One region of the Gordonia sp. CPCC 205515 genome, then DNA from elsewhere that is predicted to be linked to it. Evidence: riboswitches for the same ligand, from Rfam matches in the RefSeq annotation. Region 1 holds a riboswitch; the other holds the start of a gene.
What was found. A riboswitch is a leader RNA that binds a small molecule or an ion and turns the genes downstream of it on or off. The one in region 1 is predicted to bind S-adenosylmethionine.
Positions count from the first base shown of each region.

Region 2: another riboswitch for S-adenosylmethionine. It lies ahead of AAFP30_RS19955 (bifunctional o-acetylhomoserine/o-acetylserine sulfhydrylase); the one in region 1 lies ahead of AAFP30_RS05830 (hypothetical protein).

Region 1 covers NZ_JBCLVJ010000004.1:134,439-137,950, forward strand. Annotated here, with positions in the region: gene AAFP30_RS05825 (hypothetical protein) at 408-1,232, opposite strand; gene AAFP30_RS05830 (hypothetical protein) at 1,359-1,769, opposite strand; SAM riboswitch class IV at 1,801-1,913, opposite strand; gene AAFP30_RS05835 (hypothetical protein) at 2,145-2,603, shown strand; gene AAFP30_RS05840 (BTAD domain-containing putative transcriptional regulator) at 3,140-3,512, opposite strand, start outside.
Region 2 covers NZ_JBCLVJ010000013.1:1,778-5,289, reverse strand. Annotated here, with positions in the region: gene metX (homoserine O-acetyltransferase MetX) at 1-733, opposite strand, end outside; gene AAFP30_RS19955 (bifunctional o-acetylhomoserine/o-acetylserine sulfhydrylase) at 810-2,132, opposite strand; SAM riboswitch class IV at 2,196-2,315, opposite strand; gene AAFP30_RS19950 (enoyl-CoA hydratase) at 2,395-3,162, opposite strand; gene AAFP30_RS19945 (PE-PPE domain-containing protein) at 3,369-3,512, shown strand, end outside.

The sequences.
Region 1 (3,512 bases):
CTACCCGACACGCACTGACAAGAGATCCATCAGATGGCTTACGCAACGGCTAAGACCGGGTTTCCAGGACTGAGTGCTATGTCTGCGAGGTTGGGCATCGCAAAACGCCGATGCACCACAGTTTCGACCGGGTTCGTGTCATTCCCGGCAAATCTGAGACTGCCGACACGGATGACGTGACACTCGCACGTGGAATGAACTGTGGACGCAGCACGAAACAACAGCAACGGTGGTCCCACCAAGATGAGCAATTCTCTTTACGCAAGAGGCCGACTCGACGGTGATGATGCGGCGTTTGGTGTCACGGTAGCGGCTGCTCACGGTGCCTCTGCTTCAGTGTTGATTGGTGTTGATGATTGGCAGCGGCATCGATGGTGAGTCGATGCAATCCCACCAGAGTGTCGTCATCAAGCGTGCTGCTGATGTACCCGCTTGGCGAGTACGAACGCCGTCGGCAGGGCGGCCTGCCGGCACCAGTCGAACACCATGCGCTCCCGACGGGCGAGCACGTCGGCGGTGATGCCGTCCAGTCCGCCCACGACGCAGCCCTCGTAGGGGTCCATCCCTGCGTTGTACAAGCAGAGATCGAACTCTGTGGCATCGGCCCGGGCCAGTGCATCCTTGATGGTGGTCAGGTACCCGTCGGCGTTGTCCACCAGCGTCAGGTTCGAGTTGGCATGCCCCGGGTAGCGGTCGAACGGGCTGACCGACACGTCGACCTGCGTGATGCGCTCATCGTCGGCAATGAGCTGGGCGGTGCCGCCGCCACAGTGTGCGTCGAAGTCGAGGATCAGCACCGAGCGCACGTCGCCCTCGTGGAGAAGCTTCTTCGCGGCGACGACCAGGACGTTGAAGGTGCAGAATCCTGCGCCCTCGTCATAGCGCGCGTGGTGCAGTCCCGAGGACAGCGAGCCGGCCACGCCCTCCTTCAGGGCGCTGCGTGCCGCCGCCACGACGCCGCTGTTGGACGAGAGCACCATCTGCCAGAGCGCGGGGACCCAGTCGAATCCCTGCGACTCGGCGAGCCAGTCGGGGGTGCCGGTCCGCACTGCTGCCACATACTCAGGGTCATGGACGCGGGTGAGGTCGCGTACGGTCAGCGGCGTCGGTGCGGTGACCTCGACACCCTCAATAGGATCGCTGGCCAATGAGTCCGCGATCCAGCCGGACTTGCGGGTGGTGTCAAAGCCGTACGCGGCGGCAACGTAGTCGGGGTGGTAATAGAGCTTCACAGATATTGGTCTCCGTTATGTCGGTCGTGGTTGTAGGTGCGGGGGCCGACGGTCGACCCTTGCACTGGGCTCGGAGCTTGGTGCGGCTTTCGGGATCGTCTGACAGACAGCGAGATAGCCCGCGTGCTAGCGGTGCCATGACTCCTCGTGCTCGCGCGCCGCCGCCAGTGCTCTCTCCCGCCAGCCAGATTCCTTCATGTAGACGCCTTGCCGGTCCATCCACTCGCAACCGAGGCATGCCGAATGTGCGATCCATTGGACGGCGTCGAGAACAACCCCGGGATGCCGGACCGGCCACTGTGTGGGATCGGTGCCGTGGACGGCCTCGTAGTCGCGCCGTAATCCCTGACGCTGGTCCCACAGTCGGCGGGAGACGTTCATGCCCGAGGTCTCACGTTTCGATTTGTGCCATCCCGATCGTGGTGGGCCCGAGAACCGCTTGTCGTGATACGCGAGGTAACCCATGTCGTAGGCTGGCGTCGCGCGGGCGTGGTCGCTCTGAGGCGTGCGGTCGTCGGGCGATGCGGGGTCTGCCATTGTGTCCATCCGTGGTGAAGCCTCCGCGGGAGAGGCGCTCTTGTCGAAACCTGTTGGTATCGACCGCTTTCGTCATCCGAGCCACCCACGAGCGTGGGGTTGGCGCACCGTCCAGTCGGAGCTTGGCGACGATGTCTCGTGAAGCGTGGTCCAGGATACAAGGAGGCTCTGACAATTCCGGAGCATGATGACAGCGTCATCCTGCGAACCGCCCCGCATCGCCGCTGGCCGTGAATCCGGTTTTGGGTGAGCGAACATCGAAATTGCCGGCCCAAGATGTCAGACCGAGATGGTAGACATTGCACATCTGCTACCGGCGCCGACGCGCTACTCCGACGAGAAGGTAGCGCCGACGACATTGGGGTGCAAGGTTTCATGAGCGACAACAAAACGAATCAGGACTCTGGCGACGAGCCTGAGGTCGAGCCGTGGGATGCCGATCCGGTCGATCAGTTGCCCGCGGTCATCGTTCCCGGCCAGTTTGGTCTGACTCTCTGGGCGGTGCCGTACTGGACCGACGAGATGATGGCCTGGGATGTCGTGTTCACCTGGGCCGGCGGCCGCGAAGTCGAGTGGTACGAGGACATCAGCATGCGAACGGGCGGACTGTCGGTCATGTCCAGTGCACCCGTCTACGGGACTGCCTCGTGGGCGGACGGCCGGAATCTGGAGCTCACCTACAGCTCATCCGACCTCGGATTGGAGGGAGAGGACGTACTGCAAGGCGGTGCGCCCACCGTGAATGACCCAGATTCGGACGACATGATGAGTTCTCCGCAGGTCTGGGTGGACTTCGCGGAGACGATTGTAGGTTTCGTCCACGGCTTGATGTAGTACCAATCATGTTGTGGTGAAGAGCGACTCGCAAGCAGGGCACCTTCACGCCATCATTGCAGCCGGACTCAGAGGAACGCGACGCAATTATGCTGACTTATGGGAGATTCCCCATAAGTGGCCATAAGAAGCCAAAGATGGCACTAACTCCAGGTCGCAGAGTCCTTCATCCCCGCAGATCTGCCCGCCGGCGCCGACGCTCCCTCCGTCGACGCTGGCGCTCCGACCGCGGCCATTCGACAGCGTGACAGATCGGACAGCAGCACACACGGGTGCCGGTGTAGCGCAGTTCGCGATAACACTGCGTCGTACCGTAGGTGAATGCGCAGCCGTCAGCGATGGGCGGCAGGTCACAGGGGCCGCCAGTGTGATCGTGGACCTCGGACCATTCGAGGTCATGATGCGCGAGCTTGACCCAGAGGGGTTTCGTCTTGTCGGTGTGGGACATGGTGTCTCCAGCGGTATCTCGCTCCGGTGGCGAGTAGAACGACGTTACTACTGTTCGCCGCCACATGCACGCGATATTTGCGGTGGCCTCACCCCACCCGCCCGACCTCATCCAATCCGCGCCGAATCTTCTCCTCCACCTCGGCGGCAATCTCCCGATGCCGTTGCGCCGCTTCTTCATCCCCGATCAATTCGGCCAGCTCCGCGAGCACCACATCCATCGGCCCGAATGCCACACTGCCGGAGTTGAGTCCGGCGACCGTGCCGGAGAAGCCGACGAGCTCGGCGTAGAGTTCGCGGCCCTCCTCGACCAGCCCCAGCCGGGCCAGGCCGCGGGCGTGAAAGGCCTCCATCGCGGTCCAGTAGTAGTCGCGGATGGACGGCGGTTTCAGTTCGGCGATGACGTGGGCCTCGGTGACGCGTCCGGCGTCGAGCAGTCCGTTGACGTAGACCCACCCGACC
Region 2 (3,512 bases), on a different contig from region 1:
CACCGCGGTAGGTCAGATGAGCAATGCGTCGGGCGACACCCATGCCGGTCGACGGCACCCGTCCGGTGCCGAAATAGTCGCCGCCCTGCCAGTCCGGGTCGGCCTTGATCGCGGCGATCTGCGTGGTCTGCGTGCCGATCTGATCCGCGGTTGCGCGTGCACCGACCGCGAGAACCAGTGAGCTGCGCACCATTTCGGGATACTCGATGGCCCATTCCAGGGCGCGGGCACCACCCATCGAACCGCCGAGGACGGCCGCCACTTCGGCGATGCCGAGCCGCTCGATCAGTGCGCGCTCGGCACGCACCTGATCGAGCACGGTGATCTGCGGGAATCGTGAACCCCAGGATCGGCCGTCGGGGTGGGGCGAACCGGGCCCGGTGGAGCCGCGGCAGCCGCCGAGCACGTTGGCCGAGATGACACACCACTCATCGGTGTCGATGGCGCAGCCGGGACCGATCAGCCCGTCCCACCACCCGGCCGACGGATAGCCGTCGCCGGCCGGGCCGGTCACGTGGGAATCGCCGGTGAGCGCATGCAGAGTCAGCATGACGTTGTCCCGCGTCGGCGACAAGGCGCCCCAGCGTTGGAACGCCAGCGTCACGTCGTCGATCACCTCGCCGTTGTCGAGTGAGACCGAGCCGATGTCGACGCGCATCATCTCCCCATCCGGGAGTTGCTCCCAGTCGGGACGATCAGCGGTCTGGATCCTCGTTTCGATACTCACTGACACAATTCACTCACTCTGCGATGCACCTCATTCACCGTGCTTGGGGGTTACCGGACTGTCGTGGACTCTGCGTCGTTGGTCATCGGGCCGCGGCGAAGCCCTGGTCGAGGTCGGCCAGAATGTCGTCGATGCCCTCGATTCCGACGGCCAGGCGGACCAGACCCGGGCTGACCCCGGCGGCGACCTGCTCCTCGGGGGTCAGCTGGCTGTGTGTGGTCGACGCCGGGTGGATCACCAGCGACCGCACGTCACCGATGTTGGCAACGTGGCTGTGCAAGGTGAGCCCCTCGACGAAGCGCTTGCCGGCGTCGACGCCGCCCGCGATCTCGAAGCCGATGATCGCGCCCTGCCCCTTGGGCAGCAGTTGCTGTCCGCGGTCATACCACGGCGAGCTGGTCAGTCCCGCGTAGGCGACCGACTCCACCTGGGCGTGATCGTTCAGGTACGCCGCGACGCGCTGTGCGTTCGCGACGTGTCGTTCGACCCGCAGGCTCAGCGTCTCGAGACCCTGTGCCAGCAGGAAGGCGTTGAACGGAGAGATCGCGGCACCGGTGTCGCGCAGCCACTGCACCCGGGCCTTGAGTGCGTATGCCGGCGCGCCGAGATCTGCGAACACAGCTCCGTGATAGCTCGGGTCCGGGGTGGTGAAACCGGGGAAGAGATCCTTGCCGTCGCGCTGTCCACGCCAGTCGAAGGTGCCGCCGTCGACGATCGCACCACCGATCGCAGTGCCGTGGCCGCCGATGTACTTGGTCGCCGAGTGCACGACGATGTCGGCGCCGTGGGCCAGCGGGTTCAGCAGGTACGGCGTGGCGACGGTGTTGTCGACGATCAGCGGCAGTCCGTTGCGGTGGGCGACCTCGGCGATGCCGGGGATGTCGAGGATCTCGTTGTTGGGGTTGGAGATCGACTCGCCGTAGAGCGCGCGGGTGTTGTCGCGGATGGCGGCCTGCCACGACGCCGGATCCTCCGGATCGTCGACGAAGCTGACCTCGACGCCGAGCTTGGGCAGCGTGTAGTGGAACAGGTTGAACGTGCCGCCATAGAGGCGCGGGCTGGACACCACATGCCCGCCGGCCTCGACGATGTTGAGGATCGCGTACGTCTCGGCCGCCTGCCCGGACGCGACCAGCAGCGCGGCGACGCCGCCCTCGAGAGCCGCGAGGCGTTGCTCGACCGCGTCCTGGGTCGGGTTCATGATGCGGGTGTAGATGTTGCCCGGCTCGGCGAGGCCGAACAGGTTGGCCGCGTGCTGGGTGTCGTTGAAGGTGTACGACGTGGTCTGGTAGATCGGCAGGGCCCGCGCATTGGTGGAGGCGTCGGCGGTCTGGCCCGCATGGATCTGCTTGGTTTCGAAGCTCCAGCTGTCGGCGGGATTGGTGACGTCGGTGGCGTCGGACATGACTATGTTGATCACTTTCTACGGTCGGCAGGATGCATTGACCCTGGTGGGGTCCGACCTTCGGACCCGCGCTTGCCGGGAAACACGACAGTGTTTCTCAACCCGGTCATCACCCGGAGCACCCCACCGCGGTTGGAGGGTTGCCGATCAGCAAGCCGGGGCTTCACGCTGATGCTCATGACCTGGCGTCAAGGATATAACACGCTCGAAACGGACTGGGAATGGTCTCGCGCGCACTGATTCGAACCCGTGACGCTGCCGGTCAGCGCAACTGAGAGCGGTTGCGGTCCATCACCTTTTGCCGATTCGCTTCGAGCTTGTCCCACTCCGGCCGGCGGGCCGCGGACAGCCGGGCCTCGACATCGAGGATTCGGCCCGGGCCGGTATCCCACCCCGCGGTGTACATGTGTTTGAGCGAGGCCGTCACGTCTCCCGGTGCATCGGACACCCGTGCGGCGAGGTCGAGTGCGTGCGGGATCAACCGGTCGTGCTCGACGACCTCGGTCACCAGCCCGATCCGCAGGGCCAGCTCGGCGTCGACGATCTCACTGGCGAAGGACATCCGGCGCGCCCACGCGGTACCCACCCGATCGGGGAGCCGCGCGGTCAGGCCGCCGCCGGGGAGCACGCCGACGCGGGCGTGGGTGTCGCCGAACAGCGCGCGGTCCCCGGCGATCAGGAAGTCGCAGCCGAGTGCGATCTCGAGGCCGCCCGTGATGGCCGGACCATTGATCGCACCGATCACCGGCGTCGCGAGTTCACCGACCAGCCGAATGCAGTCGTCGTCGGCGAACAGTTGCAGATAGTCGGGACCGTCGGCGGCCAGCGCACGCAGGTCCAGGCCGGCGCAGAACGCCGGGTCGGTACCGGTCAGCACGATCGCGCGCACCTGCGGGTCGGCGTCCAGGGATCGCAGCGTGGTGCTCAACGCGGTGATCAACTCGGGGCTCAACGAGTTGCGCGCGTCGGGACGGTTGAGCGTCACCAGCGCCACGGTGTCGTGGTTGGTGACCAGTAGGACCTCACTCATCGGACTGTCTCCTCCAATTGTGTTGCGCGATAAGGGATAGCTTAGCGATCCTAAGCACATCGCAAGTGCCCAAGTTCGCATTGCCTTTCCTGAATTCGGGCTAGTATTCGATGCGTTCCACGGGTGCGAGACGCGGCTCACACCCGACCCCTGAGTGGGAGGCACGGACGATGGCGCACCGGTTTCGCGGACGAACCCAGGCAGTGATGCTGCTACTGAGCGGCGCGGTGCTGACCGTCGCGCTCGCCGTGGGCCAGACCTTCGGATCGGGCGTGGCCCGTGCCGATGATTCATTGCCAACCGGATGCGAAGGGCCTGGCCGGGTGTTTTTGGTCGGCGGGACCTGGGAC